Regions from separate parts of the Ruegeria sp. AG6 genome, predicted to be linked through region 2. Evidence: riboswitches for the same ligand, from Rfam matches in the RefSeq annotation. Region 2 holds a riboswitch; each other region holds the start of a gene.
What was found. A riboswitch is a leader RNA that binds a small molecule or an ion and turns the genes downstream of it on or off. The one in region 2 is predicted to bind cobalamin.

Region 1 (10,768 bases), on a different contig from region 2:
CTTTCCTTGGCATAGGCTTTGACCGCCTGAAGCAGGTCATCGGGCTCCACACCGGCTTTCACAGCCGCTGCGATCAGGCGCAGAGTAGTCCGCCGGTCTCGGATCCTGTCTTCGGGATAGGGCGCCAAGATCTTCTCAGCTTCAAGATCTTCGACCTCCTCCGCTGCCTCGCGCTTGCGCGTAGGTGGTTTATGGATGGTTTTAGGATGGTTTGGGGTCCACCGTGAACCCCGTACCCCGTTCACCGTGGACCCCGTACCGGGTTCATGCTGGACGGGGTTCACAGTGACCCCCGTCTCGATGTCGGGCTCAGCCGTGGGTTCGAGCGCGGCCACGCGCTCCAGAACGATGCGGTAAATGACGGTGTAGCCGTTCTTGCAATGCCGCCGCCCTGTCTCGATCAGAATGCCTTCGCGCAGGAAGTCGATGATCGTGCGCTTCACCGTGCTCTCGCTGAGCTCTGTATGGCGCTGGATAGTCCCCTTGGAGCACCAGATACCAGAGCCATCATCGCTCGCCTTGTCGGCCAGAAACATGATGATCTGCTTGCGTGCGGCACTGCCAAAGCGGCGCTCGGCGCATTCATTTGCGATGCGCCAGCTCATTGGACCACCTCACCGGTCAACGGCCGCGAAAAAGCCGACTGAGCGTTTGCGGTGTGGCGCTTGCTCATGCTAACGTACTGCGAAAGCTGACAGGCTTTTTCTATTTGGCCCCGGTTCACAGTTGCCGCTGTGACGGGGCCTTTTTCGTTTTGAACCGGCGAATTTGGCTTTGAAACTTTCGCTTTTTGTTCACTTTTTGTCAGGGGGTGTTTTGCACCCTTAAGCCGTTGTTTTCGCTTGCGCTCTTTCTGGATTGCAAATCCGTGTACACCGGTTCGATTCCGGTACTCGCCTCCAATACCTCCAACGACTTGCGATACTTTTTCCCTCCTCGAGGTTCAATATCCAACCAACTATTGGATTTTTCGTGTTGCGATCTTGTTCTGTTCCATCCGACTGCGAGCATTCTGGGCATATGCCGCCAGCTTGCGTTTAGGCAACACCCCGCCGTACTTCCTTGGCATCTTCACCTCGAAATGATCAGAATTGGTGACCTGAATTATTTGTCCGGCCCGTTTAGGTGTAAACCATTCTTGTGGGCAGTTTGCGATCAGGGACGGCCAAGCCGGCCCTTTGCCCGGTTCAGGCGGCGGCAGAATGGTACTGCAAACAAAGCTGTCGGATTGTCTGTTGTTCGTGGCTGGAATTGACTTGCCATTACCTGTGCTGCTTCGACCTTGTTGGAACGGCATCGCGCCGGTACGAAACGTGCTGGTTTCTTCATGCAATTTGGTCAATCCTTCTTTCTGACGTGTTCGTCAAACGGGGTTCCCGAAAGCATTGCTCCCACAGCAACCATTGAGCAACATTACTTCTCAGCACCGCCGAAAAACGAAACTTCATGACAAGTCGGGAGGGATGAACTAGGACTCTAACAAAGAAAAAGTTCTGGACGTATTGTGGAACATATTGCCTTTACCTTCGAGATGGGGGTCGTTTGCACCCTTCTGGCTTTCACCGTTTTTCTGTTCGTTTCCGAGATCATAAGGATCGACCTTTCCGCCATATTGGTTCTGGTTCTCATAGGCTTGCTCAGCTACGCGCCCGGGCTGGAAAATCTGGCGGATGTCACCCTTCTGTTCGACGGCTTCGCATCCAATGCCGTCATCTCGATCATTGCGGTCATGATCGTCGGGGCCGGTCTGGACAAGACGGGGATCATGAACAAGGTGGCTGCCGTCATACTCAAATACGGCGGCAAATCCGAAGGCAGGGTTGTACCAATCATTTCCGGCACCGTTGGCGTCATATCCTCGTTCATGCAGAATGTAGGCGCCGCTGCTCTGTTTCTGCCGGTTGTCAGCCGAATTTCCACACGGTCAGGCATACCGCTGTCGCGCCTGCTCATGCCAATGGGATTCTGCGCCATTTTGGGCGGCACAATGACGATGGTCGGGTCGTCTCCTCTTATCCTGCTGAACGATCTGATCCTGACGGCAAATGACAGTCTGCCGGCCTCTCAGAAAATGGAGCCCTTCGGCCTGTTCTCGGTCACGCCGATCGGTGCGGTTCTGATCCTGACGGGAATTGGTTACTTTCTGCTGTTGGGACGCTGGGTTTTGCCCGAGGCTGAAGGACCTGACAATACGGGTACCGGACAAGGGACACAGGAATACCTGCAAAGGGTCTATGGCCTCAAAGCTGATGTGTTCGAAGTCGTGGTGCCCGAGGACAGCCCCCTGGTCGGCGAGATTCTGGCCGACATCAACCACGAAAACCACCTGTACATCATTTCAACCTTCTATCGCGGCAAAACCTCGATGGTTCAGGTTTTGACAGCGGAAATTGCAGCGCCGTGTCGGCTGGCCATCGTCGGCCGCCGTTGGGAGGTCGAGAAGTTCGCCGAGAAATACGGGCTGACCGTTCTTCCGGACTTGGACATTTTCGTCGAAGAGTTCGCCCCAACCAATGCAGGCGTGGCCGAGGTGGTCATCACGCCTGACAGCAAGCTGATCGGCAAATGCCCCCGCGAGCTTTTGTTTCGCAAGACCTACGGGATGTCGCTGCTGGCCATTCACCGCGGCGAAGAGACGCTGAGCCATGTCGAGACCGAGGATCACGAATCCACGCAGATCGGGCTCGAAAAGTTTCAGGCGGGCGACATGCTTGTGGCCCATACCAGATGGGACAACCTGATGCGGATCAAACGAGATCCGGATTTCGTCGTTGTGACGACAGACTTTCCTCAGGACGAGCTGAGGCCGCAAAAAGTCGGCTGGGCCCTGGCATTCTTCGCCATTTCGCTGTCGTTGATCCTGTTCACGGACGTCCGGCTTTCACTCTGTCTTCTTACCGGCGCGGTGGGCATGATGCTGACCCGTGTGCTCAGCGTGGACGAGGCGTACCGCGCGGTCGGATGGAACACCGTATTCCTGCTCGCCTGCCTCATACCTTTGGGACAAGCCGTGCAGAACACAGGCACGGCCGCGTGGATCGCCCAGCAGATCATGATAATTCTGGACGGCTGGCCGCTCTGGTCGTTGCAAACCGGCATCGCCATTCTGGCGACGGCCTTTTCTTTGGTCATGTCCAACGTGGGGGCCACGGTCCTGCTGGTGCCTCTGGCAGTATCGATTGCGGTGGCGGCGGGTGGAAACCCGGCCGTCTTTGCCCTGACGGTCGCCATATCGACCTCGAACAGCTTCATCATCCCAACCCATCAGGTAAACGCGTTGATCATGGGTCCGGCCGGATACAAGGTGATGGATTTCGTTCGCTCCGGCGGAATAATGACGGCGCTGTTTCTGGTCGTCTCCCTGCTCATGATCAACGTCATCTATTAGCGCAAGAGGATCTGCGGTGTTCGGTGGTCTTTTCCCATCATCGGGACAGGTTCAGTCAAGGCACCCGTTCACCATAGTCTACGCCCCTTGCTAACATACTGTTCGTCGCCCGGCCCATCTCAGGCTGGGTCCCGGCACGCCATGCCGCCCATCGACGCCCACAGGTCGCTTTCCATGCCTCTGCATCATTGTTGCGCGCGACTCGCTTGACAAGCAGGCCAGCGGTGCCGCATGTCCCTTTCGTTGGTGTCGGTGACAGCCGATGAAAAGGGAATGCGTCAACGGTCTTGCCGCCAAACGCAGCCGCCCCCGCGACCGTGAACGGAGAGGATGCCCAATGCCACTGGCCCGAAAGCCGGGAAGGCGGGACATCCGACAGAGGCCCGCCTCTGGCATCCGCAAGCCGGGAGACCTGCCAACAACCGAAGTTGAAACCGGGCGGGGTGTTCCGGTGTCGGGTCCATGACCATTCGTGGCCCGCATGAAACCCCGTCCCCCGCGAAGAGGATTTGGGGGGATGAGAGACATGACCGATACCGCACCAGTCGAGTTGCTGGTCTGTACCACCTGCCGTCGCGGCCTGCCTGTGGAAGATGACACGCAACGCCCGGGCGCTTTGTTACACAAGGCTCTGGAACAGGCGGACCTGCCCGACGGTGTCACCCTGAAAGCCGTTGAATGCCTGTCAAACTGTGATCAAGGCTGTTCGATCGTGTTGCGCGGGCCGGGCCGCTGGACCTTCGTGTATGAAAACCTGAACGAAACAGATCATGTCGACGTCATCGTCGACGGCGCGACCAAGTATCTGGCCACCGAAGATGGTTTGGTGAAATGGCGCGAACGCCCCGAACATTTTCGCAAGAACTGTGCCTCGCGCATTCCCCCCATTGGAGCCTGACATGTCGAACCTCGAAAAACTCCCCGTCACAGTGATCACCGGCTTTCTGGGATCGGGCAAGACCACTTTGGTGCGTCACCTGATGCAGAACCCACAGGGCAAGCGCCTTGCTGTCGTGGTCAACGAGTTCGGCGATGTAGGCGTCGATGGCGACATCCTGAAATCCTGCGCCATTCCTGATTGCCCGGCGGAAAACATCATGGAACTGGCCAATGGCTGCATCTGCTGCACCGTGGCAGATGATTTCATTCCCACCATCGAGGCCCTGATGGCGTTGGAGCCACGCCCGGATCACATCCTGATCGAAACCAGCGGTCTGGCCCTGCCGAAACCGCTGCTCAAGGCATTCGACTGGCCTGACATCCGCTCGAAGATCACCGTCGACGGCGTGATCGCCCTGGCCGATGCCGAGGCCGTGGCCGCAGGCCGCTTCGCGCCCAATGTCGAAGCAGTGGATGCGCAGCGCATGGCCGATGACTCGATCGACCACGAAACGCCCCTTTCCGAGGTGTTCAAGGATCAGATCTCGTGCGCTGACATCATCCTGCTGACCAAGCCCGACCTCGCCGGCCCCGAAGGCGTGGCCAAAGCGCGCGAGATCATCGCCGCCGAGGCGCCGCGCCCCCTACCCGTCGTCGAAGTGGCAGAAGGTGCCGTGGACGTGCGCGTTGTGCTGGGTCTGGAAGCCGCCGCCGAGGATGACATGGACGCCCGACCCTCGCATCACGACGGCCATCACGATCACGAGCATGACGATTTCGAAAGCATCATCGTCGAGCTGCCCGAGCAGACCGATCCGGCCCAACTGGTCGCCAATATCGAACGCCTGGCCAATGAACTGAACATCCTGCGCGTCAAAGGGTATGCCGCCGTTCAGGGCAAACCCATGCGCCTGCTGGTCCAGGCAGTGGGTGCCCGCGTGCGTCACCAGTATGACCGCCCGTGGGAACCCGGTGAAGAACGCCGTTCGCGTCTGGTCGTCATCGCCGAGCATGACGATATCAAAGAGGCGGAAATCCGCGAAATCCTCGTGGGTGTGCGTGAGGCCGCCGAGTAAGCCATGCACGTCGTCTTTCGCGAAAGCCACGGGCTCGAGGAAACCGAGACCCCAACCGATCTGGGCCAGAGCCCGGCGGACCTGGTGGTGCTGTCCTTTTCGGACAGCGACCTAGGCGCTTTCGCGGCGGGCTGGCATCGTGGTGGCGGACCGGAAGGGCGAATGCCGACCCTGCGGCTGGCGAATTTGACGGCTCTGAAACACCCGCTGTCGGTCGATACCTATGTCGAACAGACGCTTCAAGGCGCCAAGGGCATTCTGATCCGTCTGATCGGCGGGGTGCCCTACTGGGCTTATGGGTTGCAGCAGGTTCTGGCGCTGGCGCAGGCCAAGGGCATCGCACTGGCGGTGCTGCCCGCCGACGGGCGCGAGGACACGCGGCTGGATGACTATTCCACCCTGCCGGTCTCGACCCTGCGGCGTCTGGCGCATCTGTGCGATACCGGCGGCGAGGTCGCGGCACAGGCGGCGCTGGCGCAGATGGCTTTGGCGGCGGGGCTTTATGCCGGTCCGGTGATGGGCGCCAAGACCTTGCCCGAATGTGGCGTGTGGTGTCCGGATCGCGGCGTAATCCCGGTGGAAACCGCATTCGAAGGCAAGACCAAACGAATCCTCGTCACCTTTTACCGCGCTTACCTGACCTCGGCAGACACCGCCCCGATCGCAGCCCTGATCCGCAGCCTGCGCGCCCGTGGATACGCGGCGGTGGGCCTGTTTGCCCCGTCTCTCAAGGCGCCTGTAGCCGCCGAATGGTTGCGGGAACAGGTTGTTGCGCTGAACCCATCTGCCATTATCAACGCCACTTCGTTTTCGGGAAAAGGCGCGTCGGGAACGTCGCCTCTGGACGCTGCAGGCGTGCCGGTGTTTCAGGTCGCTCTCGCCACCTCGCGCCGCAAAGCCTGGGCCGAGGCGGAACGCGGTTTGTCCCCGGCCGATCTTGCCATGCATGTGGTACTGCCCGAGGTGGATGGACGGATCTCAGCAGGAGTTGCGTCTTTCAAGGAACCCGGAAAACGCGATCCGCATCTGGAATACGCGCGCTTTGCACACCGTCCCGAACCGGACCGGATCGAAGCGATCATCGACCGTGTATCGGGCTGGCTTGCACTGAACGACAAACCCAAGGCAGATCAGATTCCTGCGTTGGTCCTGTCCACCTATCCCGGCAAAGACTGGCAGATGGCCCATGCGGTTGGCCTCGACGCGCTGGCCTCGGCCCAGGCGATGCTGTCCGATCTTGACGAAGAAGGCTATGACATCGCGACTGGCGTGCCGATTGCCGACACTCTTCTGGACGCACGGATTTCGTGGTCGCTTGGGGATTATCAGGATGCGCTTGCGGAATTGCCCGAGACCCTGCGCGCTGATCTGCACACCGTTTGGGGCGCGCCCGAAGATGATCCGGCCTGTGCCGATGGGGCCTTCCATTTCACCGCGCTTCGGCGCGGCAAGGCGCTGGTCGCGCTGCAACCCGAACGCGGCACGCCCGAGCTGCGGGATGACGACTATCATGACCTCTTGCGCACCCCGCGCCACGGTTATGTCGCCTTCTATCTGTGGCTGCGCAAAGGGTTGGGTGCCGATGCGCTGATCCATATCGGCGCGCATGGAACGCTGGAATGGTTGCCCGGAAAATCGGTCGCCTTGTCTGCCGATTGTTGGCCCGAGGCGCTGATCGGCGATCTGCCTGTAATCTACCCGTTCATCGTGAACGACCCGGGCGAGGCCGCGCAAGCCAAGCGCCGGATCGGAGCCGTCACACTGGGCCACATCCCGCCCCCGATGAAGGAAAGTGGCACGCCGGATCGGATGGTGCGGCTTGAATCGCTGCTGGATGAGTTTTCGAACGCCGACGGGCTTGACCCCAAACGCCGCGACCGCTTGCAGGAAGATATCCGTGATGAGGCGCAGGCGATAGGGCTGGAAAGCGATCTCGGCCTCGATCAGGCTACCTGCACCGCCGAGGCCATCACCCGCATCGACCGCTTTGTCTGTGACATCAAGGAAAGCCAGTTTGGCAACGGGCTGCACATCTTTGGGCGCGTGCCCGAGGTGACGGGCAGTTTCGATCCGGCCCCTTCGGCCCACGCCGAACGCGACGCGTTGATTAAAACGCTCGAAGGCAAGCGGATTGATGCCGGGCCTTCGGGGTCCCCCTATCGTGGCCGGTCAGATGTTCTGCCCACCGGGCGGAACCTTTACACCACCGATCCGCGGTCGGTTCCGACCCGTGCGGCCTATGCTCAGGGTGTGAAACTGGCCGAGGAACTGGTGCGGCGCCATCTTCAGGAAGAAGGCGATTACCCGAAGGGGCTGATCATCGATCTGTGGGGGTCAGCCACCATGCGCACGGCGGGCGAGGAATTCGCCATGGCCTTGCACCTGCTGGGCGTCAAACCCGTGTGGGACAAAGGGTCCGAGAGGGTTTCCGGCATCGAGGTTCTGCCGATCACCGACCTGAGCCGCCCGCGCCTGGACGTGACCCTGCGGGTCTCGGGCCTGTTCCGGGATGTTTTCCCGACGCTGTCCGCTTTGTTTGGCCAAGCGGTTCGCGCATTGGCCGCGCGCGATGAAGCGACGGATTGGAACCCCTATGCCGGGCAGGCGCCGGCAGCGCGGGTCTATGGACCTGCGCCCGGAAGTTACGGCGTCAATATGACCGAACTTTCCGAAGTGTATACCGACGAGGCCCGTGCGCAGGCCGGTGAAGCGTGGCTAGAGGCCAGCTCTTTTGCATTGGAAGGCGAACACATCTCGCAGGACAAGGACGGCATCACCCAACGCGTTGCAAATGCGGACAGCTTTGTCCACTTGCAGGACCTGACCGAAACCGATCTTCTTTTGGCCAACGATTATGCCACGCACGAGGCAGGCTTTGCCGCCGCCAAGAAGATCGCCGGCGGAACCGCGCAGCTGTACCATCTGGACAACACCAACCCCGAAAACCCGCGTGCCCGAACTTTGCGTGAAGAAATCAGCCGAGTCGTCCACGCCCGTGCCGCCAACCCCTGCTGGATCGCCGGAATGCAACGCCATGGTTTCCGGGGGGCGGCCGAAATCGCGGCAACGCTGGATCATATGGCTTCTTTCGCGCATCTGTCTGGCACGGTCGCACCACATCTTTTTGACCTCTACCACGATGCCACTCTGGGCAACGAAGAGGTCGACGCGTTCCTGCAAGAGGCCAATCCCAAGGCGCGTCAGGCCATGCAGGACCGGTTTCGCGCGCTGCTTGAGGCCGGGCTTTGGAACACGCGCCGGAACTCTATCAGGGCTGATCTGGAGGGATTGAGATGAGTGCACCGATCGTTCAGGGCTGGTGCCCGGGCGCCCATCGTCCGATGATGTCCGGTGACGGTCTGGTCGTCAGGGTCAGGCCCCGGCTGGCGCGTCTGGACGCCGATCAGGCACTGGGACTGTGCGATCTGGCTGACCGCTTTGGCAACGGCTCGATCGATTTGACCAATCGCGCCAATCTGCAATTGCGGGGCGTGGAAGAGGAAGACCATCAGCCTCTACTCAAAGAGCTTGCCGCGCTGAACCTGCTGGATGCGGAACCCGGTATCGAAATACGCCGCAATATTCTGGTTACACCGCTCTATCAGGCGGGCGATTTGACTGCTCGGCTGACCCATGAACTGATTGACCGGCTTGCGGAGCTGCCGGCCCTGCCGGCAAAGTTCGGTTTTGCAATCGACACGGGCCCCGAACGTCTGCTGGCGTCGGATTCGGCTGATATTCGTCTGGAAACCAGTGCAGGCGGCCTGATCCTGCGCGCCGATGGCTGCGAAACCGGGCGGAGCGTGACCGAGACCGACGCCATTGACCACGTGATCGCGCTGGCGATGTGGTTTGCCGAAACCTACACGCCCGAGACACGCCGCATGGCGCGTGTCATCGACGCCCTGCCGCAGGAATGGCAAGGATGTGCGCCCGGTTCTGTTGGCGCAAAGCTTCAACCGGGCCCCTGTGAACTGGGTGCCCTTTACGGCGCGGCTTTTGGGTCGCTGCCTGCGCGCAAGCTGTATGACCTGATCGAGGACAGCGGCGCTTGCGCCCTGCGCGTCACCCCGTGGCGGCTGATCCTGCTGGAAGGCGGGGCGGCGATACCTGCCCCGGCCTTTGTCGAAAATGGAACCGATCCGTTGATGACCACCGACGCCTGCCCCGGCGCGCCGTTCTGCCCGCAGGCGCAGACCGAGACGCGCGACATCGCCCGGGCGTTGGCGTCGCGGGTGGCCGGACGCCTGCATGTTTCAGGCTGTAGCAAGGGATGCGCTCGCATGGGTCCTGCCGACATCACATTGGTGGGCGCAAACGGACGATTTGATCTTGTCAAACAGGGCCGCGCGGGGGATGAGCCCAGCCAACGCGGGCTCGACCCGGAAACACTCATGACTATGGACTTCACCTGATGCCCTATACATACGAAACCGATGGCGCGGCGATCTACAAGGAAAGCTTCGCCACCATCCGGTCAGAGGCTGATCTGGCCCGGTTTGATGCCGATGAAGAGCAGGTTGCCGTTCGCATGATCCACGCCGCGGGTATGGTCGGACTGGAAGAGTTCGTGCATTTCTCGCCCGGCTTCGTGCAGACGGCCCGCACTGCTTTGGAAAATGGCGCACCGATCCTGTGTGATGCGCGCATGGTCAGCGAAGGTGTCACCCGTTTCCGCCTGCCCGCCGACAACCAGGTGATCTGTACCCTGCATGACGAACGCGTACGCCCCCTGGCTGCCGAGATGAGCAACACCCGTTCCGCCGCTGCGCTGGAGCTGTGGCGGCCGCATCTGGAGGGCGCGCTGGTCGCCATAGGCAATGCGCCCACCGCACTGTTCCATTTGCTGAACATGCTGGAAGACCCGGATTGCCCGCGCCCTGCCGCGATCATCGGCTGCCCGGTTGGCTTCGTCGGCGCGGTGGAATCCAAGGATGCGCTGTGGCAGGCGCAACCGGTGCCATCCTGCATCGTCAAAGGTCGTCTGGGCGGCAGCGCCATCACGGTGGCGGCCATCAACGCCATCGCAAGCCGGGCGGAATGAAGATGGGCACCATATACGGTGTGGGCCTTGGCCCCGGCGACCCGGATTTGATGAGCGTCCGGGCTGATCGCCTGCTGCGCAATGCAAAGCATGTGGCGTATTTCCGCAAACCAGGTCGCAGTGGTCAGGCCCGCAAGATCGTCAACGGGATGATCCCTGAAGGCGCGGTCGAGTTTCCGATGGAATATCCCGTAACCACCGAGATCCCGGTGACAGACCCGCGCTACAACGAATTGCTGGCAGCTTTCTACGAAAACTGCACCGCCCATCTCAAGGCCCTGTCCGAACAGGGCGAGGATGTGGTGGTCTTGTGTGAGGGAGATCCGTTTTTCTACGGCTCGTTCATGCATCTATACAATCGGTTGCGTGACGAAGCTCCGG
Region 2 (10,768 bases):
GGCGCTGCGGCTGGACGATCAGACCGTGGCGCAACTGAACCGCCTGGGCCTGCGCCGGATCGGTGATCTGCTGGGCCAGCCGCGTGCCAGTTTGGCACGGCGGTTCGGCCGCGGGCTGGTGTTGCGTCTGGATCAGGCCATGGGCAGCGCGCCCGAGCCGGTCTCGCCCGCCCGTCCGCCCAATCACTTTGCGGTGCGGATGACTCTGCCCAACCCGATTGGCCTGGTCGAAGACGTGATGGCCGCTGTCGATCGGATTCTGCCAACGCTCTGCACCAAACTGGAAGAGAAGGGGCGCGGGGTCCGCACGCTGCGCCTGGAAGCCCACCGTGCGGATCAGGCCGCTGAAATTATCGAGATCGGCCTGGCCCGTCCGACCTATGATAAAAACCGTATTCGCCCTTTGTTAGAGATGAAAGTTGACAAGATCGACGCAGGCTATGGCATCGACTTGCTGCGGCTTGAAGCGATCCAGACAGAACCCATCCACGCCCGCACCATCGCCGGTCATGCCGAAGCGCGCCGCGTGGCCCGCAACCGGCTTGAGGGCAATACAGCCGTGGATGACCTGATTGGGAAACTGGGCGCGCGGGTAGGGCTGGACGCGATCACCCGGCGGCATCCTGCGGCCTCTCATATCCCCGAGAAAACGGCGCAAACGCTGGCGGCGGCCTGGTCGGAACCCGCGCGCGACTGGCCTGCCCCGCCGCGCCCCCGCCCCTTGCAGATGTGGCAGCCCGAACCCGTGATGGCCCCGGAAACCCCGAATGTGCCCCGCACCTTTCGCTGGCGTGGACGAGACTGGCAACTGGCACAGGCCACCGGCCCGGAACGCATCGCGCCGGAATGGTGGCTGGATGATCCCAACTGGCGCAGCGGGGTACGCGATTACTGGGTGGTGGTGACAGAACAAGGGGAGCGCCTGTGGTTGTTCTATGGGCACGGGGGCGCGATGTCCGCAGGCTGGTTCTGTCAGGGGCAGTTTTGTTAGAGTCTATTTCCCACGATAAACCAGCAGATCCGGCAGACAGTCGATCAGACGAATGAACCAGGAAAACGGTGCCGGAAAATCCGTACGGAAACGGCGACGCGCCATCGCCTTGACCACGCGATCCGCCGCATCCTCGGGCGACATCAGCATCGGCATCTTGAAACCGTTCTTTTCGGTCAGTCGGGTCTTGATAAAGCCCGGATTGACGATACGCACCGTCACGCCAGTATCCGCCAGATCGTGTCGCATCGTCTCGGCCAGAGAAATCAGTGCGGCCTTGCTGGCTCCGTACCCGATGGCGGCAGGCAGCCCATGATACCCGGCCAGTGACCCGATCAGAGTAACCTCTCCCTGGCCTGCCCGGACAAAACCCGGAACGGTTTCACCCAGAACCCGCAGCGCACCCAGATAGTTCACATCGCTCATCCTGAGCGACGCCTCGGTGTCCCATTCGGCCGAACGCATGGGGTCATAAGCCCCGGCATTGTAAACCAGCCCATCGACATGCCCCGCCTCGGCAACAGCCGAACGAACAGAGTCTAAATGGGTCACATCGCACCGAATCGCGCGCGCATCCGACAGTTCAGAACACAGTTCGGACAACCTCTCAAGATTGCGCGCAGACAGGATCAGGGAAGCACCCTGTTGGCCAAGCGCATGCGCCAAAGCGCGACCCAGCCCTTCGCTAGCGCCGATGATCCAAATGGTTTTGCCGTCAAAGCTGCTCATGTGTGGGCCAATTCAGTTGTGTTTCACGATAATACGGCCTTGCGCCCGCTTCGGATCAAAACGGTGGCGCAGGTCACGGAAGCTCAAACCAGACGCCACAAGGTAATGCATCTGTTAAAAACTTCTAATCGGATTGATCCACTTGTGCCTACCCTGCGTATCTTCTTGTAAACTGTCACATAAAGAGGCTGGAATGTTCGACGAACCCCGGGGTGTACGGAAAAAAATCGCGATTGTAGGTGCAGGCATTTCGGGTCTTTCCGCCGCTTACTATCTTTCAAAAAACAACGACGTGACAGTCTATGAGGCCGAGCCTCGGCTTGGTGGCCATGCCCGCACGGTGATGGCCGGAAAGAACGGGGATCAACCGGTCGATACGGGCTTTATCGTGTTCAACTATGCGACATATCCCTACCTGACCCGGCTGTTTGATGAGCTCGGCGTGCCCGTGATCGAAAGCGAGATGAGCTTTGGCGCGACAATCGACAATGGCCGCATTGAATACGGGTTGAACAATCTGCGCACACTGACCGCTCAAAAGCGCAATCTGGCGCGTCCGGCTTACTATAAGATGATCGCTGATATTCTGCGGTTTGGCAAAGAAGCCCCCGAAGCCGCCAAGGACGATGACACCACGATTGGCGAATTGGTGGACCAGCTGCGGCTGGGTCACTGGTTCCGGCACAATTATCTGATGCCGATGTGCGGTGCCATCTGGTCTACGCCGGTCGAGTTCGTGGATCAGTTCCCCGCACGCTCTTTGGTACAGTTTTTCCGCAATCACGCTTTGCTGGCAAGAGGTCGCGCAAACCAGCATCAATGGTACACGGTCAAAGGCGGCAGCATAGAGTATGTCCGCCGGATCGACGCAGCCCTTCGTGCGCGGGGGGCAGAAATACGTCTGGCCAGCCCCGTTCAGAATATATCCCGTGACGAGATGGGCATCACCATCCACAGCCAGGGCGCCGTGGATCAGTTCGATGAAATCATCCTGGCCACCCATTCGGACCAGTCGCTTGCCATTTTAGGTGATGGCGCGACCCCCGCGGAAGCCGCTGCATTGGGCGCAATCCGCTACCAGCCCAATATGGCCATATTGCATTGTGACCCAGGTCAGATGCCAAAGCGGCGCGCCTGTTGGTCAAGCTGGACCTATCGATCGCAAGCCGGAGACGTGGGGGTAACCTACTGGATGAACCGGCTTCAGAACATTCCGGACAGTGACCCGCTGTTTGTAACGCTGAACGCTTCATCAGAAATTCCCGCGGAAAAGATCTATGACAAAGTCGAATTTGCCCATCCGGTCTTCGACAAGGCCGCGCTGAAGGCGCAAGGGCAAATCCGCGAAATGCAGGGACAGAACCGAACCTGGTTTGCCGGTGCTTACAACCGGCACGGATTTCACGAAGACGGGATAGCCAGCGCGATGCATGTCGTTGCTCGAATAAATGGTGCCCCGCAAACCATCGGAGCTGATAATGGCATTCTTGGGAAAGACCCGGCCCTATCTGTTGCCGCAGAATAAGGCGATATGGCGCACAGCGTTTCTTGCACTTTCCTTGCTGATCCCCAATGGGCTGATCGCATCGCCGGTCACGGAAGAACTGAACGGTGCCCAACTGCGCGGAACCGCGACGTTCCGGTATCTGGGTTTGCCGATCTATGACGCCAAACTCTATACGCCCAAAGGTGCGCCGTTCAGTTGGAGCGAAGATATCGCCCTGCAACTGACTTATCGCAAGAACATCAAGAAGAAAGCGTTGGTCAATTCGACGCTTGACGAGATGGACCGCATCGGCCGTTCAGCACCGGTTCGCGACCAACTGAACCGGTGTTTCAAAGCCGTGGCAAAAGGGGACAGCTATCTGGCGGTTTCTGATGGTCCCGACAAGGTCAGTTTCTGGTTGAACGGGCAAAAGACGTGCACCATGGCGCATCCGGGCATCAAGCGCAGTTTCATGTCTGTATTCTTGGGAGACAACACGAGGTCCGCGTCCTTCACGCGCAGGCTACAGGGGCGGTGATGCTCTATCCCCGGGTCAGTCTCTATGCGCTGATGCTCGCTGCGGCGGGTATCCCGCTTTATATCCACTTGCCGCGCTTTGCAGCCGTGAACCTGGGTATTGGCCTTGGGGTCATTGGTACGGTGCTGCTGGTGATCCGTTTGGTGGATCTGGTGCAGGATCCGCTGATCGGTTGGGCAATCGACCGATGGCCCGGCGGCCAGCTTGCATTTGCCGCGATGGCGGCTTTGGGGCTGGCGATCGGGTTTCCCCTGCTTTTCAATCTGCCGCAGGGTGCCAGCGTGCCGGAACTGGTCGCGATCCTGATCTTGCTGTTCTCGGCATACAGCCTGGGAACCATCCTTCTGTATGGTCGCAGCGCAACTCTGGCGAAGCGAACCGATCCGAAAGAGCTGATGACACTGGCCGCCTATCGTGAAGGCGGGCAGTTGACCGGAGTGGTCATCGCAGCCAGCGCTCCGGCCCTGTTGGTTGCTTTCGGGGCACACTCCCAAGGCTACCCCGCATTCGGCGCGTTCCTGGGGCTTCTGTCCGTTGTGACCCTGATACTGACGATCCCGATCTGGCGACGCAGACCGATCACCGGATCAGGCCTGTCCTTTGCGGGTCTGGGTCAGGCCGGTGGCTTGCGCCTTCTTGCGCTGGCTTTGGTCAACAGCCTCCCGGTTGCCATAACCTCCACCCTGTTTCTGTTTTTTGTGGAAGACCGGCTGCAACTGCCGGGCAAGGCGGGTCCTTTGTTGATCCTGTTCTTCCTGAGCGCAGGCGCGAGCGTTCCGCTGTGGGCAAAGCTCAGTAACAAAATTGGCCCGAAACAGACTCTGATTATCGCCATGCCGCTCTCGATCGCCGGCTTTATCGGCGCTGCCACACTGAGTTCAGGAAACCTTGCGGGTTTTGCAATGATCTGTCTCGCCTCGGGCGCGGCGTTGGGCGCGGATATGGTCGTGTTGCCTGCGATGTTCTCGATCGTCCTTACCCGGGCCGGGCTGAACGCATCAGCCGCGTTTGGCATCTGGTCCTTCGCTGGCAAACTGGGCCTCGCCCTGGCTGCCTTTTTCACTCTGCCGCTGCTGGAACGCAGCGGTTTCACCCCCGGTCAAACCAATTCAGCACAGGCTCTGGATACACTCAATCTTGCCTATGCGGTGCTGCCCTGCATCCTGAAAGTCGGAGCGTTCGGGATGGTGTTGACCCTGCCCACCGAGGTCACAAGCAAATGAACGCTTTCAGCATCATCCTTCTGGTCCTTCTGACCGCCGTCTTCATCCGTGCAAGGCTGCTGAGCTTTCGCGCGCAATCGCCGTCCGATTACAGTGGCACCGGGCCAAATTTTTCGCTGAAAAAACACCTGAACGGAGAGATCTTGTCCGAAGGCCTGATCTATGGCCCCAACGGCAAAATGTCGAACAGCTTTGTCGCGCGCATGTCCGGCGAATGGCAAGGCAACTCGGGCACGCTGACCGAGTACTTCACCTATTCCAACGGAAAACAGATGACCCGCAAATGGTACCTGACGCTGGGAACTGGCAACACATTCACGGCAATGGCGGATGATATCGTGGGCGAAGGTCGGGGCATTATCTCGGGGTCCACGGTAAAACTGACCTATCGTATCATTCTGCCAGATGACGCTGGTGGACACACACTGGATGTCACCGATTGGATGTACCTGACAGAAACCGGCGTCATCATGAATCGGTCCGAGATGCGCAAGTTTGGCGTCAAGGTCGCGGAACTGATCGCCACAATGCGTCCAAGCCCCAGATCGAAACCGATGCATCCAAGTGGGTCAAACGGGTATGACGCGACTTTGGAAGGGAAGCCGTTGCAATGATCACCTTTCGCTCTTTCATCGCCTGCATTGCCATCGCAAGCCTTACACTTCTGGCGGCCTGCTCCAGCAAACCGAAGGTACCAAAAACGTTTCTGTCGGACCGGCAGTTGAACCTGGAAGAGTTTTTTGAGGGTAAAACAGTGGCCTACGGTCAGTTTCAGGATGTTCTGGGAAATATCCCCCGCAGATTCACGGTTGATATCGACGGAACATGGGACGGCGAAACCCTGACCCTGGTCGAAGACTTCGTCTACGACGATGGCGCGACGGAACAACGCATCTGGACATTGACCAAAACCGGAGAGGATACGTGGACCGGTACGGCGCCTGGCGTGCTGGGCACCGCCAGCGGGATTGAACGCGGGGATACGTTCAACTGGAAATACAAGATCGACCTGCCGATCAAGGACGGGACCATGCGTGTCAAATTCGACGACTGGATGTGGCTGCTGGATGACGACCGTCTGCTGAACCGCGCGTATGTCTCACGCTATGGCGTCCGTCTGGGTGAAGTCATCCTGTTCTTCGAGAAGAAATAGGGCCGTCAGGCCCGGTTTCATCACAAAAGTCAGTAGAAAATAAACTCGTCCACCAATGCTGTCGTCGATCCCTTGACCTCACCGGCCGTGTTTGCCCTTGGCCCGTCCGAGGCTGCGCCCTCGGCGCGTTCGCCGCCCTCGACCTTCAAGCGCGCGCGTTCTATCTGCCCCCAGAGGAAAAACAGACCATCCCGTTTTCCCATGAGGCGCGAAGGAACTGTTGTCCGCAAAACACCTGTTTTCGGTTTTGGCATCTGCTCTCTTACTGCCTCCGGTGTTTTCCACCATTTTCGGAAAACGTAATGGTTTTTCCCGAAAAAGACAATTTTTTATGGACAAAATGAGGTTTTCTACCGTCCGTTGACAGGATGGACTGACAACTCTCGCATGACGGATATTCGCCTTCTTCACCTGCCTCATGGCAAGCCAGCACTATCCCAAACGGATCAACTTCACCCAAAAGGGTTTGCTGCAAACCTCCTTCACTTGGCCTGACTCTCTCTTTTCCAGCCATGCTCAGGCGACGTGCAGCGTTTCGTTTCTGAGCAGAGCAGCCGGGCCTTCGCTGTCACGGCTGGGGGACAATTTGACGGCGCGGATGTCAGACGTGGCCGCATCCATCGCAAAGCCCACTGGCCCCTGCAGAACGCCGTGCTGGCGGGCTTGCCATGCCCCTGTGCCAAGGACCGTGATCCCGGCGCCGTCCACTCAACCGGAAAATTTCCATGTCTGTTTTGAAACCGGAAATGTCGCAAGCATTTCAGCGCCCAAGCAGGTAGAAAGTAGGCTGCCATCGTGAGGTGCCGCTGTTTGATTCTCAGACCGCGGAGAATTGGGAAGCCGGTGGAATTCCGGCGCTGCCCCCGCAACGGTAAGGAAGGTCAGGTTCGACAATCAACCACTGGGACGAGGATCCCGGGAAGGTGTCGCAACCGGGTGCAAGCCCCTTTCAAGTCCGGAAACCAGCCTTGCAGATATGTCAAACCGCGGGTGGCGGTGGGGACACGGGTTTCGGACGTGGTCCTCGCGCGCCTCCGGACGGTTCCTCCCTGTCATCTGCCCAAGCAATGCCGCGGGGCGCGGCAGGAGAGCCAGAAGTGAACAATGTCCAAAACCTGTTGGCGCGTCGAATCCCGGGCTATGCTCTGGAACGGGCCTTTTACACCGACCCCGAGATCTTTCAGACCGACCTGGAAACCATCCACTATCGCGAATGGCTCTTTGCCATTCCGGCCTGTGAACTGGTGAAAGCCGGCGACTATGTAACGTACAACGTGGGTGCCTATCGCGTGATCATCGTGCGCGGCGCCGACAACCAGATCCGGGCGTTTCACAACACCTGCCGCCATCGCGGCTCGATCATATGCAAGGCAGCAAAAGGCAACGCGCCGAAGCTGGTTTGCCCGTATCACCAATGGACCTACGAGCTTGACGGCTCTTTGCTGTGGGCCCGCGACATGGGGCCGGAGTTTGATCCCAGACAGCATGGTTTGAAGACGGTTCATTGCCGCGAGCTTGCCGGGTTGGTCTATATCTGTCTGGCGGATGTCGCCCCGGATTTTGACACGTTTGCCAATATCGCGCGCCCGTATCTTGAGCCGCATGATCTTGCGAATGCCAAGGTCGCATTCGAAAGCTCGATCATCGAGAACGGCAACTGGAAACTGGTCTGGGAAAACAATCGCGAGTGCTATCACTGCGGCGGCAACCACCCTGCGCTGTGCCGGACCTTCCCTGATGATCCGGGCGTGACGGGGATCGAAGGCGGTGAAACCCCAGCCTATATGCAAGCCCATTTCGACAGGTGCCAGTCAGCGGGTATGCCATCGCAGTTCTATCTGCACGAGGACGGCCAATTCCGTCTGGCGCGGATGCCGCTGAAAGAAGGCGCCGAGAGCTATACGATGGACAGGAAATCCGCCGTGCGCCGCTGGTTGGGCCGGTCGCCCTTTGCGGATGCGGGATCGCTTTTGAAGTTCCACTATCCGACCACGTGGAACCACTTTCTTGCCGATCACTCGATTGTTTTCCGTGTTACGCCGATCAGCCCGACAGAGACCGAGGTCACGACCAAATGGCTGGTCAACAAGGATGCGGTTGAAGGCGTTGACTACGACGTGAAACGCCTGACCGAAGTCTGGGTCGCCACGAATGACGAAGACCGTCAGGTGGTCGAGGACAACCAGCAGGGCATCAACAGCCCGGCCTATGTGCCCGGCCCGTATTCAGCCATTCAGGAATCCGGCGTACTGCAATTCGTGGATTGGTATTGCAGCACAGTGTCGGCCCGCCTGACCCCTGACTACATGGCGGCGGAGTAAGTCTGATGAAAGATCTGGACACGCTTTCATCAGCCGTTTGGCAGGATGGAGAGATGCTGGAATGTGTCTCGGTCGTGCCCGAGATGCCGAACACCGCCAGCTTTTCGTTCCGAGCCCCCTCGGGGGCGCAGTTCGCCTATCACCCCGGTCAGTTCCTGACGCTCGAGATTCCGGCGCCCGGCCAGCCCGGGGGAGTCGTGTATCGCACCTACACAATCTCATCGTCGCCATCGCGGCCGCGGTCGATCACCATCACCGCCAAAGCGCAACCCGACAGTATCGGCACGCGCTGGATGCTGGACAATCTTCAACCCGGCATGCGGCTCAAGGCCGTTGGGCCTGCGGGCCTGTTCACCAACGCACTGAGCGATGCGCGCAAGTTCCTGTTTATCTCGGCTGGCTCAGGCATCACACCGATGATGTCAATGACCACCTGCATGTGGGACGAAGGCCGCGATCTGGACGTTGTCTTCATCAACTGCGCCAAGCGGCCATCCGAGATTATCTTCCGCCAGCGCTTGGAACAGATGGCCAGCCGCACGGATGGTTTGGACCTGAAATTCGTTGTGGAAGAGCCGGACCGCTACCGCCCATGGACGGGATATCAGGGTCAGTTCAACCAATTGATGCTGGGCCTGATGGCGCCGGATTACCTTGAGCGCGAAGTCTATTGCTGCGGTCCCGAGCCCTTCATGCAAGCGGTGCGCGACGCGCTGGCCGGTCTTGGTTTTGATATGGACAACTATTATCAGGAAAGCTTCGGCGCGCCGGTGGAAACCGAGGCGGATCAGCCCGAGTTGGATGACGTTGTTCTGGACGACGACAGCAGCGCCGAAATCCTGTTCGCGACCTCGGGCGTAACGGCCAAGGTTGCCGAGACCGACACGGTGCTTGCCGCCGCCCGCTCGGTTGGCCTGAACATTCCGTCAGGCTGTACCTTCGGCGTGTGCGGTACCTGCAAGGTCAAGAAAACTGCTGGCGAGGTCCACATGGTCCACAACGGAGGGATCTCGGAAGACGACATCGACGCGGGGTACATTCTGGCCTGCTGCTCGAACCCGATCGGCAAGGTCGAAGTCGAGGTTTAGGTGCTTCGCATCCCGATCAAAGCCGCAGCGTGGCTGACACCCGCTGCGGCTTTCGGCGCGTTTTTTCTGCCCGTTGCAGAATCCGGGCCAGATTGGGTCGCCGGATGTCCGGCACTTTCAGAACTTTGTCATCTTCACGCAGAACCAGCTGCCCGTCTGCTCTGGGTTTCGACATGTGCGAGGCGTGGACCTCTTCCATCGCATCCCGCTTGATACCATGCTGGCCGAATTCGAGATTTGTTCCGCCGAGGTCGTGTTGGATGGCACAAAGCGTGTCCGGCACCTCGATCAAGCCCGTGGCTTCGACCGTCGTTCACAGCTGGGCCAAACACAAGCAGTTCGCTGTAAGCCAAGATCATAGTCCATGGAAAAAAGTGGTGAGCCGTGCAGGATTCGAACCTGCGACCCACTGATTAAAAGTCAGTTGCTCTACCAACTGAGCTAACGGCCCACTCTTTTGTTGGATCTGTTGATCCGTGGCGCTCTTTACGGCAATTCCCCGACCGGGTTCAAGCCCTTATTTTGCGCCTCGTTTCGCCGTAACAACGCGTGTTTCCGGCAACCCGATAGGCGGCCTAATTAGGCAGGTGGCGCTGGAGGGTCAACCCCTTTTTTGAGGAATCTTCGCGACAGGGTGGATTCATGTTCGGACCGACGTTATATGCCCGCCATGCAACAGAGACTCGACACCGGACTGCCCTTCATAAAGATGCACGGGCTGGGCAATGACTTTGTCATTGTTGACGCACGCGCACAGGAGGCCCCGATCACGCCGACGCTGGCCCGGGGAATCGGGCATCGGCAATTTGGAGTGGGATTCGATCAGTTGGCCGTTATCGAAAAGGGTGAAGCCGACGCGCATCTGGTGTTCTACAATTCCGATGGATCAACTTCTGCCGCCTGCGGCAACGCCACCCGCTGTATTGCACGGTTGCTTATGGATGAGACGGGTCGCTCTGCCCTCAAGCTCACCACGGAACGGGGAACCCTTCATGCGCGGGATGCCGGCGATGGGCTCACCTCGGTCAACATGGGGCACCCGCAGCTGGACTGGCGCGAAGTTCCTCTTGCAGAAGAGATGGACACGCTGGAATTGCCGATCGAAGGCACCCCGACGGCAACGGGAATGGGAAACCCGCATTGCACGTTCTTCGTTGACAACGCCGAAGCGATCCCGTTGGCAGAATTCGGCGCGCGTTACGAATACCACCCGCTTTATCCCGAACGCACTAATGTCCA
Region 3 (10,768 bases), on a different contig from region 2:
ATAAACCAGTTTCCAGATCACCGATGCACCAACAAATGAAATGGCCATCGGCATGAAAATCAGGGATTTGGCAAAGTTGCCCCAGCGGATGCGGTCGGTCAGTTGCGCCACGAGAAGACCAAAAGCCGTTGACATGGCCGGCACGACGATCAGCCAGAACATGTTGTTGCGCATGGCTTCCCAAAACTTCGGCTCCGCCGCCATTTGGGTATAGTTGTCCAGGCCAACCCAACGGTATCCGCCACCGGGCACGCGTTCCGTAAGCGAAAGGCGCAAGGTTTCAACCACCGGATACGCCAGATACAGCCCCAATGCAGCAAGCGCCGGGAACAGAAACAACCACGGGCGGATCAAGTTCGCACGGTTGATGTTTCGGCCCGCCTTTGGCCCGCGCGGCGGAAACAGGACTTTGTCCAGAAACTGGTTGGAAAGATAGAAGTAGCCCACGCAACCCGACACGCCGATGGCGATCGTCAGCAGGCCTTGTAATGCGGGTGTCATGATACGCCCATCCGTTTGGCAAACGGGGCGGCCTCAGGACCGCCCCATGAGTTGGTCACTTGATTGCGTCCCAGGAGGCCTGGATTTCACGTGCCACGGTGGCTGCATCTTTTGCACCCGACGAGTAATCGACCATCCCGGTCCAGAACGTACCTGCCCCGACTGCACCGGGCATCAGGTCGGACCCGTCAAAGCGGAAGGTCGTTGCGTTGGTCAGAATTTCACCCTGTCCCCGCTGTGAATCATTCGAATAGTTCGCCGGGTCCGCACCCAGATGTGGCGTCAGGAAACCGTCCTGCGACATCATGATCTCATGGGCGAAAGGTGTCTTGAGGAACTCCAGAAAGGCTTCGGCAGCAGGGTTTGGGTTGGTGATTGTGAACAATGTCCCTGCCCCAAGTACCGGTGTCCCCAGGTCTTTTTCGGCATAAGCCGGGAAGTAGAAGAAATCAGCATCCACCCCCAATTCGGTGCCTTCCGGAAAATAGGCGGGAATAAACGAAGCCTGACGATGCATCATGCAAGCGGGCGGGCTATCGAAAAGACCTTTGGGGCTGTCACGGAAATCGATTGCCGCCGTGTCGTCTGCGTCACCTACGACATAGTCGTCATTCCGGGTAAAGCTGCCATATTCCTCAATCGCGGCTATGACGCGGGGATCATCGAACTTCATTTCGTTCGAAACCCATTGGTCATAGACTTCAGGTGGTTGCGTACGCAGCATAAGATCCTCGACCCAGTCCGTCGCAGGCCAACCCGTTGCGCCGCCCGAGGCCAGACCGACGCACAAAGGCGTCTCGCCGTCCTCGACCATCTGATCGATCAGAGCCTTGAATTCTTCCATGGTTTCGGGCACTTCATACCCAAAGTCTTCGAAGTTTTCGGGCACGTACCAAACCAGCGATTTGACGTTCACATTGAAGAAGAACCCGTAAAAATCGTCAGACCCTTCCGCGTCCTCAAACGTACCCAGATCGACCCAGGATTGTCCCGCGGCGAAGTTTTCCTTGATCCAGTCCGCAGTGCCTTCGGCCAATGGCGTCAGATAGCCCTGTTTTGCGAGGTTTGCCGCCAAACCAGGCTGCGGGAAAACAGTCAGATTCGGCGCCGAGCCTGCGGCCGCATCAATCAGGATCTGCTGTTCCAGAGAATCCGAACCCACATAGCTGGAATTCGCGCCTGTTGCCTCATCGAAATAGGCCACGAGGTTTTCGAAGGACTTGCCCTCGCCAGCCAGCCAGGGGCCGAAAATGGTCAGGCTTTCGCCGGAAAGATCATTCGCTTCGGCAAAGGCCTGAAACCCATCCCAGTCAAAACTGCCCTCGCCGACGGCGTGGATCATCTCACCCTCTGCCTGAACTGATCCGGCCATCAGGGCGAGTGCCGCCGCACCTGCGTAAAGCCCGTGTTTCATCAAATCCTCCTCCCAAGCTTTCATGTACTCAAAGACTCGCTTTCAAAGCGCTTTGGATGACGTGTGTTATCCGCTAACATCGGCACCCTGTCAATGTTTTGCTTCCCAGCGCCAAAATAAATTATATTTTTTGCTTTTAACGCAAAACAAGTTGACGGATGCCGTATTTGCTCACAAAACAAAAAAGAGCCACTCAATTTAAGGCGCTTTGAATCGTAAAATGAACCTGAAGCAGCTCTCGGAAGTTCTGGGCCTTTCGCAAACTACGGTCAGCCGGGCGCTGAACGGGTACCCCGAAGTGAGCGAGGACACACGTGCGCGCGTTCAAGCCGCGGCACGCAAACACGGGTACCGGCCGAACAGTCGCGCCAAAGGGCTTGCGACCGGACGATCGATGGTGATCGGCCACGTCATTCCCAGCTCGTCCCGGCATGAAATGGTCAACCCGATCTTCGGAGATTTCGTCGCCGGTGCCGCAAAGAAATACGCTGAACATGGCTATGACATGATGTTCACCAATGCCGACGACACTTCGATTGAAGAAGCGTATCGGAGTCTTTTTAAGCGCGGCGCGGTGGACGGAGTCGTGCTGCAAGGCCCCAAAGTAAACGAACCACGGATCGAAGTCCTGACCCGCATGGGCGTCCCATTCATCGTGCACGGACGCTCGACCGGCGTCGACGCTCAGTATGACTGGATCGACGTGAACAACAAAAGTTCGTTCATGCGCGCCACGCGCTTTCTGATTGACCTTGGCCATCGCCGTATCGCTCTGATCAACGGTCTGGAAGATATGGATTTTGCCCAACGCCGCCGCGACGGATATCTTGAGGCGCTTGGTCAGGCCGGGCTTGCGCCCGATGCAAATCTGATGCGCAGCGCTGAAATGACAGAGGTTTACGGCCATCACGAAACGCAGAACATGTTGCGCCTCGATTCCCCTCCGACCGCTATTTTGTGTTCATCGATGATCTCTGCCATCGGCGTACGGCGTGCGCTGTCCGAAAACGGGCTTGAGATGGGTACGGATGTGTCAGTGATCGCCCATGACGACGACCTGTCCTATTTGAAGAACGGGCAGGATGTTCCGATTTTCACGGCAACACGCTCATCCGTCCGTCAGGCGGGTGAAATGGCGGCTGACATGTTGATCCAGCGCATCAAATCCCCGAATGATCCCGTCAAAACTAGGCTGCTGGAGGCCGAGCTGGTCGTTGGTAGGTCAACCGGCCCTGCACCCAACAGGGTGCAACCATGAAATACGCACGCGCTGACTTTCCCAAAGATTTTCTCTTTGGTGTTGCCACTTCTGCGTACCAGATTGAAGGCCACGCACAGGGCGGGGCGGGGCGAACTCATTGGGATACCTTTGCGGCGTCGCCAGGCAACGTGGTGCGCGGGGAAAACGGAGACGTCGCCTGCGATCACTTGAACCGGTTCGAGCAGGATTTCGATCTGGTGCGCGAGGCCGGGTTTGACTGTTATCGTTTTTCAACCAGCTGGGCACGCGTACTGCCGGACGGGCGTGGTCAGGTCAATCAGGCAGGGTTGGATTATTATGACCGATTGGCGGACGCCCTGCTGGAGCGCGGTATCCGCCCCTGTGTGACGCTTTATCATTGGGAATTGCCGTCAGCGCTTGCGGATCAGGGGGGATGGTGCAATCGCGACATCGCGGATTGGTTCGCGGATTATACACAGGTCATCATGGGTCGGATCGGAGACCGGATGTTCAGTGCCGCGCCGATCAACGAACCCTGGTGCGTCAGTTGGCTGAGCCATTTTGAAGGCCACCATGCGCCCGGTCTGCGCGATATCCGCGCCGCGGCCCGGGCGATGCATCACGTTTTGTTGGCCCACGGGCGGGCCATTCAGACCATGCGCAGTCTTGGGATGAGCAATCTGGGTGCCGTGTTCAACCTCGAATGGTCCGAGCCCGCGGATGACAGCGCAGATGCGCGGCTTGCGGCAGATCGCTACGATGCGATCTACAACCGGTTCTTCCTTGGCGGTGTTTTCAACAAGGAATATCCCCAAATAGCCCTGGAGGGGTTGGAGCCGCACTTGCCCAAGGGCTGGCAGAACGACTTTGAAACCATCGGCACACAAGTCGATTGGTGCGGGTTGAACTACTATACCCGAAAGTTGATAGCCCCGGCGGACACCGCTTGGCCCAGCCTGCAAGAGGTTACCGGACCGTTACCCAAAACGCAGATGGGATGGGAAATCGATCCCTCTGCCCTAACCCGCTTTCTTGTCAGAGCAAGGAAAGACTATACGGGCGCCCTGCCAATCTATATCACCGAAAACGGTATGGCGAGTGAGGAGCGAGTGCAGGACGATGATCGTATCGATTATCTCGACAAGCACCTTGCGGCCGTACTGGACGCTTTGGCACAAGGTGTTCCGGTGGATGGCTATTTTGTCTGGTCGCTGCTGGACAATTATGAATGGGCCTTCGGGTACGAGAAGAGGTTTGGACTGGTGGACGTGGATTTCGAAACACTTGCGAGAACGCCCAAAGCGTCTTTCATGGCGCTGAAATCCGCCCTGTCCGGGGGTCAGAGTGTCTCTCAGCCGTTAGCGCAACCATTCGGTGCCGTGCATGAGCATTGGAACCTGGTTGCGGATATCGGCGGTACGAACACACGTCTGGGCGTTGTTACGAACGGAGAATTGGCAGATCTTCGGAAACACCCGACGGGGACATTGGAAGATCTGCTCGAGGCGTTCCATGACCTCAGGGACGAGATCGGAACCAACCCACAGGCCGTCGTAGCAGCCGGAGCCGGGCCGGTCAGGGACGGAACGATTCAGTTGACCAACGCGAACCTGGATCTTTCGGAAACCGAGCTGACGAAAGCAACAGGAGCAGAGCGCACTTTTGTCATAAATGATTTCACCGCTGCGGCGTGGTCAGTGGCCGAGGTGACTCGGTCGGATGTTGCGGTCTTGCAGGGTCAGGAGGCGCCGCCCGCAGGCACACGGCTGGTTGTAGGGCCCGGAACCGGGCTTGGCGTTGGTGCTTTGCTTTTTTCCGAAGGCAGGTATCACACGGTCTCCGGCGAAGGCGGGCACGTGGGCCTGTACCCGCGCCATCGCGACGAAGTTGAGATCTTTGAGGCGGCACGTCGCATCGCACCGGGCTGTTTCTTTGGCGACAGCCTGGCGCTGGAAGCAGAAATGTTCCTGAGCGGAACCGGCCTGCCGATCCTGTATCAGGCGGTTGAATTGGCAGCCGGTCAGGCGCGGTCTCAGGCGCGCTCTGCAAAGGAAATTCTGAACGATGCCCGCAACGGTACCGATCTGGTCGCCGAAAAAGCCGCGCAGATTTTTACCACCCATCTGGGTGCTTTGATGGGTGATCTGGCGGTCACCTTGATGCCAGAGGGAGGCGTTTTCCTCGTCGGCGGCGTTGCCGAGAAAAACCGCTGGCTATTCAGTGACAGTTTCAAGGATGCGTTCAACGGCGGCGGCCGCTTCAGCGATTTGCGCCGTTCCCTGAACCTCTACGTGTCTGAACAGGCAGAGTTCGGGATCATCGGCGCAAACAACTTCTGCAAGAACGCGCTGAGACAGCAACCAGACTGACCGAATTCTCTGTACCAAGAAGGACCAAGACATGATTCTGTGCTGTGGTGAAGCGCTGATAGATATGATTTCAGAACCGACCGCGTCGGGCGCAATTGGTTTTGTGCCACATACTGGTGGTGCAGTTCTGAACACAGCCGTCGCGATGGGACGTCTGGGTGTTCCGGTTGGGATGCTGACAGGTTTGTCATCGGACATGTTCGGCCAGCAACTGATCGATGCGCTGAAAGCGAGCCATGTGGACACGACACATGTCATCATCTCGGACCGCCCTACCACGCTTGCCTTTGTGCAGCTCTCGGATGGACACGCGTCTTACAGCTTTGTTGATGAAAACACCGCAGGCCGGATGTTGCTGCCCGAGGACATGCCCGATCAGCTTCCCGCTGTCTCTGCCCTGTATCTCGGCGGAATCAGCCTTGCGTGTGAACCTTGCGCAGATGCATATGCCGCCCTTCTGGACCGCCACGGTTCCGACCGTGCGGTGATGCTGGACCCGAATATTCGCCCGGATTTCATCAAGGATCAAACCCGGTTTCGGACGCGTTTGAACCGCATGATCTCGCGTGCGGATATCGTCAAGGTTTCAGACGAGGACCTGGACTGGATCATTCCGGGCGCTGAATCCGAAGCCGCAAAGGCGTCTGTGCTGTTGCAGGCGGGTCCTTCCGTTGTCATCGTCACGCGCGGCAGTGACGGGGCGCACGGTTACCTGGCGGATGGTTCCGAAGTTTCGGTTCCTGTGAAGCCCGTTGAAGTGGTCGATACGATCGGCGCAGGTGACACGTTCAACGCCGGCGTTCTGACCGAGCTCAGCCGCGCAGGGCATCTGACCAAGTCAGGTCTGCGCGGATTGACGGTTGAAAGCCTGCAAGCAGCCATGGAACTGGGCGCTGACGTGGCGGCCGTGACCGTTTCCCGAGCCGGGGCAGAACCCCCCTGGGCGCACGAACTTTGATCTGTGGGACGGCATGATGAAACGATCCGAAATCAACCGTATCAAGACCCGGGCACAGGCGTTCATTCAGTCCTTCGGTGCCGCGTTGCCACCCTTTGCGGATTGGTCGCCCGAGAAAATGCGCAGCCCTCTGGCCGAAACGATCCGCAGTCGCGGGCTGGGATGGGACATTACCGATTACGCCCAGGGCCGTTTTGATGAACTTGGACTGTTTCTATTCACTTTGCGCAATGGTGAGGCGAAGGATCTGAAATCCGGGCGCGGGATGCTCTATGCGGAAAAACTGTTGATCTCGAAAGAAAATCAGCTTTCTCCGATGCACCGGCATATCATCAAGGCAGAAGACATCATCAACCGGGGCGGCGGCGATCTCGTTCTGGAAATCCATGCGTCGGATCCAAACGGTGGCGTCGACCGCGACAACCCGGTGACGGTCCCAAGCGATGCCTGCCCTGTAACCTTGCAACCCGAAGAGCACTTGCGGCTGAAGCCGGGGCAAAGCGTAACTCTGATGCCCGGCATCTGGCACGCTTTCTGGGCCGAGCGCGGTGATTGCCTTATTGGCGAGGTATCGACCGTGAATGACGACCGAACGGACAATGTGTTTGAAAAGCCAATCCCACGGTTTTCAAAGATTGAGGAAGATACCGAACCGGATTTTCTTCTTGTATCAGACTATTGACACCGTTCGGTCCGGGCTGGCGCAGCAGGATCGCTGGCTCAACCGTTGCAATTCCGTCCACCACCCTTTCGCCTGCCGCTTGACAAGTCAGGCGTAGCCGGACTAGCTGAGCGGGATGGTTCCGTAAGAGATGAAAATGGGAACACGGTGCGGCGCTGGAATGTGCCAAGTCCGTGACTGCCCCCGCAACTGTAAGCGGTGAGCGACGCCACTTCACCACTGACCCAAAAGGGTTGGGAAGGTCGGCCAAGCAACGACCCGCAAGTCAGGAGACCTGCCATCACACTATGAACCAACCCGAGGCGGGGCGTCTCGGAAGGAGGCTTGATGGCGCGTTTGCGTAATATCCGGGTATGTGCCCTCTGTTTGCATCTGGCAAACGACGGAGAAGGCAATGACCTGCTATTCTGATCACTACGTTCTGATCTGTTCAACATGTCAGGGGACGATGTCTGCCGAAGCCGCACAAGACGCGCTGGATGCCCGGTTGCCTGACGGTTTTGAAACCCGAATGGTGGCCTGCATGGCAGGTTGTGAACGGGCCATGACCGTCGGATTTCAGGCCCCGGGCAAAGCGCAGTACCTGTTTGGCGATATCACGACATCCCGCGATCTGTCTGCCTTGGTCGAATTTGCGATCCAGTTCGGCGACAGCGACGACGGCTGGACCAGTGCCTCGGACCGCCCCCCTGCCCTTTTCGCAAAGACCTTATCGCGAATTCCCGCTTTACCTTTCGGGGGGTCATCATGAGTTTTCTGATTGCAGAGAATTTGGGATACTACGCTCTCAATGGCGACATCCTGTTGCAGGATGTGTCCTTTCGTCTGGAAGAAGGATCAATTCTGGCAATCGCCGGGCCGAACGGCGCCGGCAAAACCACTCTGCTGAAACTGCTGTGCGGGATTGAACGGATTGCGTTGGGCGATGTTTGGATAGAAGGACAAAGCCTTCGGACCCTGTCCGCCCGCCAACGTGCCCGCTCCATTGCTGTGGTCGGGCAGCAGGAAATGCCCGACGGGCGGATGCGCCTGCAAGACTACGTTGCGCTGGGGCAAATCCCGATTCAGGGCGAACGTTCGGTGACTCAGCACAGGGCTGATCTTGAACGGGTGCTGACGACGACCGAGCTGTTGCATTTTGCCAACAAAACGATGGGTCAACTGTCCGGCGGAGAACGTCAGCGCGCGCACATCGCGCGCGCTCTGGCCCAGAACCCGTCCTTGCTGTTTCTGGACGAGCCAACCAACCATCTGGACCCCGATGCCAAGGGGCACATGCTGTCTCTGGTCGCTGATCTGGGGGTAACGGTCGTCATGATCGTCCATGATCTGGTCATGATCCCGGAATTCGCCACCCATGTGGCGTTGATGAAAGCCACGCGCCTGACGGGGTTCGGGCCTGTTGGCGAAGTTCTGACCCCAGACCGGGTAAGTGAGACATTCGGCGTGGATTATCTGTGCTTTCAGCACGAAGGCCGCATGATCCCCGCACTGGACATCCGAAAACGGAAATTGTCATAATAACAGGAACTTACATATGATGCAGAAACTCTGGCCGGTGGTTGTCTTCGCTGGCTTCGCAGGTGGCGTGGCAGCGGAAGCCGTCACCGTGGACAATTGCGGCGAACCGCTGGTTTTTGACTCGGCGCCGGAACGTCTGGTCGTACATGATATGAACATGGCGGATATGGCCTTTGCACTCGGCCTTCAGGACAAGATCGTGGGACTTACCGGGATTTCGGGCTGGTACAAAACCAGCCCTGACTTTGATGCTCAGCGCGGCGACATCCCAGAGCTTGCCCCCAAGTACCCGACGATTGAAAACCTTGTGGCCGTCGAACCTGATCTGTTTTTTGCCGGTTGGTACTATGGCATGAAACCCGGCGGAGATGTCACGCCCGACACGCTGGAACCCTTTGGTATCAAGACCATGATCCTGACCGAAAGCTGCGTGCATCTGGACGAGGATCGCCCCGAAGCCAGCATGAACCTGTTGTTTGATGACGTTCTGCGCCTGGGCAAGGTCATGCAGGTCGAAGACAAGGCCGAGGCGCTGGTTGCCGGCTGGAAGGACAAGTTGTCCGCCATTCAAGCAAAAACAGCCGATCTGGAAAAGCCGCGGGTATTCCTGTTGGACGGACCGGCCGATGCTCCGTTTACCGCCGGCAAGTTCGCCATTCCCGATGCGATGATCGCAGCCGCTGGCGGTGAGAACGTAACTCATGATCTGGATACCAGCTGGGGCCGCACGTCGTGGGAAGCTGTGGCAGCGGCTAACCCGGAATTTCTGGTGCTGCTCGACTATCAGTCCGGCAACGGCGCAGAGGACACTTTCCAGTTCCTCAAGGATCACCCGGTGATGTCACAAACGGACGCGGTAAAGAACGAGCGCTGGATTGGCCTGCGTTACGAAGAGCTGACTCCCGGCCCGGCAAATATCGAGGCGATCGAGAAGATGGCACAGGCGATGCACCCGGAGACCAACTGATATGGTCCAATTGGGCCGTTTGATAGTGCTGGGGGCGGTTGTTCTGACCGCCCTTTTGCTGTTGTCGATCGTCTATGGGACCACCCCAATCCCCGTGCGCGAAGTCTTTTCGGCAATCGGCCTCGGAACCGGTATGGTGGAAGGAGACATGTCGCCCTTGCACCGGATCGTCTTCGACCTTCGCCTGCCCCGCGCCCTGTTTGCCGCCGTGATTGGTGCGGGTCTGGGCGTCGTTGGTGTCGTTCTGCAAACAACGACGCGAAACGATCTGGCAGATCCGTTTCTGTTCGGTCTGTCCTCGGGTGCTGCTGCCGGCGCCGTTCTGGTGATCACCGTCACAGGGGATGTCCTGGGAATCTGGACGTTGCCGCTGGCAGCATTTTGCGGTGGCCTGATCGCGTCCGGCATTGTTCTGGCGCTGGTTCAGGGCTTGCGTACGAGCGCACCCGAAAAACTGATCCTGGCTGGCCTGGCGGTGTCCTTTCTGTTTTCCGCAATCACCAACTACCTTATTTTCTCTGGCGACAATCGCGCGGCTCATTCGGTGATATTCTGGATGCTTGGCGGCCTGGGACTGGCAAGATGGGAAACATTCCCGCTTGTCCTGATCGGACTGGGCCTGATCCTGAGCTATTCACTTTATCGCAGTCGGTGGCTTGACGCGCTGCTGACCGGGGATTTCACAGCCTCGTCACTGGGTATTCCCGTTCAAGGTCTGCGGTTCAGCATGTTTTTCGTTGCCGCTTTGGCGACGGCCAGTTTCGTTTCAGTTGCCGGTGTCATCGGCTTTGTCGGGCTGATGGTGCCTCATATTGCACGCGGCATCGCCGGTACTCTGCACCGAAACCTGCTGATCGTCTCGGCGATCGTGGGCGCGATTCTGCTGACATTGTCCGATATCTTGTCACGCCTTCTTCTGGCCCCGCAGGAGTTGCCCGTCGGAATCGTCACAACGTCAATAGGATCACTTTTTGTCTTTTTGTATTTGTTCAAATCTGATCGCGGAAGCTAGTTTTCCAAGGTTGCGCAACACTGTCATTTCTCAGCATTGATGAGGTCAAGCAGTTCAGCATGCAGTTCAGGGGTTGCGGCGGAAACGACCGCGCCATCTGAATCGAGGGCCAACGCATGCCC

Region 1: it holds a riboswitch for cobalamin, as region 2 does, so the genes downstream of both, ACR0I0_RS00315 (DUF1636 family protein) here and ACR0I0_RS15065 (aromatic ring-hydroxylating oxygenase subunit alpha) in region 2, are expected to answer to the same signal.
Region 3: it holds a riboswitch for cobalamin, as region 2 does, so the genes downstream of both, ACR0I0_RS09670 (DUF1636 family protein) here and ACR0I0_RS15065 (aromatic ring-hydroxylating oxygenase subunit alpha) in region 2, are expected to answer to the same signal.

What each region holds. Positions count from the first base shown of each region.
Region 1 is NZ_JBQFYQ010000001.1:60,763-71,530, reverse strand. It holds gene ACR0I0_RS00330 (hypothetical protein) at 1-605, opposite strand, end outside; gene ACR0I0_RS00325 (hypothetical protein) at 959-1,342, opposite strand; gene ACR0I0_RS00320 (SLC13 family permease) at 1,532-3,388, shown strand; cobalamin riboswitch at 3,616-3,822, shown strand; gene ACR0I0_RS00315 (DUF1636 family protein) at 3,915-4,286, shown strand; gene cobW (cobalamin biosynthesis protein CobW) at 4,288-5,343, shown strand; gene cobN (cobaltochelatase subunit CobN) at 5,347-8,640, shown strand; gene ACR0I0_RS00300 (cobalamin biosynthesis protein CobG) at 8,637-9,758, shown strand; gene ACR0I0_RS00295 (precorrin-8X methylmutase) at 9,758-10,387, shown strand; gene ACR0I0_RS00290 (precorrin-2 C(20)-methyltransferase) at 10,384-10,768, shown strand, end outside.
Region 2 is NZ_JBQFYQ010000007.1:148,358-159,125, forward strand. It holds gene ACR0I0_RS15020 (DUF6504 family protein) at 1-991, shown strand, start outside; gene ACR0I0_RS15025 (SDR family NAD(P)-dependent oxidoreductase) at 995-1,720, opposite strand; gene ACR0I0_RS15030 (NAD(P)/FAD-dependent oxidoreductase) at 1,914-3,245, shown strand; gene ACR0I0_RS15035 (chalcone isomerase family protein) at 3,199-3,744, shown strand; gene ACR0I0_RS15040 (MFS transporter) at 3,744-4,967, shown strand; gene ACR0I0_RS15045 (DUF3833 domain-containing protein) at 4,964-5,581, shown strand; gene ACR0I0_RS15050 (DUF3833 family protein) at 5,578-6,120, shown strand; gene ACR0I0_RS15055 (hypothetical protein) at 6,150-6,374, opposite strand; partial or broken gene ACR0I0_RS15060 (IS5/IS1182 family transposase) at 6,676-6,828, opposite strand; cobalamin riboswitch at 6,902-7,105, shown strand; gene ACR0I0_RS15065 (aromatic ring-hydroxylating oxygenase subunit alpha) at 7,188-8,441, shown strand; gene ACR0I0_RS15070 (FAD-binding oxidoreductase) at 8,447-9,529, shown strand; gene ACR0I0_RS15075 (hypothetical protein) at 9,546-9,821, opposite strand; tRNA gene ACR0I0_RS15080 (tRNA-Lys) at 9,905-9,980, opposite strand; gene dapF (diaminopimelate epimerase) at 10,191-10,768, shown strand, end outside.
Region 3 is NZ_JBQFYQ010000003.1:119,210-129,977, reverse strand. It holds gene ACR0I0_RS09705 (carbohydrate ABC transporter permease) at 1-501, opposite strand, end outside; gene ACR0I0_RS09700 (ABC transporter substrate-binding protein) at 557-1,915, opposite strand; gene ACR0I0_RS09695 (LacI family DNA-binding transcriptional regulator) at 2,136-3,173, shown strand; partial or broken gene ACR0I0_RS09690 (GH1 family beta-glucosidase) at 3,170-4,471, shown strand; gene ACR0I0_RS09685 (glucokinase) at 4,448-5,506, shown strand; gene ACR0I0_RS09680 (carbohydrate kinase family protein) at 5,538-6,464, shown strand; gene ACR0I0_RS09675 (D-lyxose/D-mannose family sugar isomerase) at 6,481-7,146, shown strand; cobalamin riboswitch at 7,246-7,442, shown strand; gene ACR0I0_RS09670 (DUF1636 family protein) at 7,541-7,897, shown strand; gene ACR0I0_RS09665 (ABC transporter ATP-binding protein) at 7,894-8,667, shown strand; gene ACR0I0_RS09660 (ABC transporter substrate-binding protein) at 8,684-9,634, shown strand; gene ACR0I0_RS09655 (FecCD family ABC transporter permease) at 9,636-10,646, shown strand; gene ACR0I0_RS09650 (inositol monophosphatase family protein) at 10,670-10,768, opposite strand, start outside.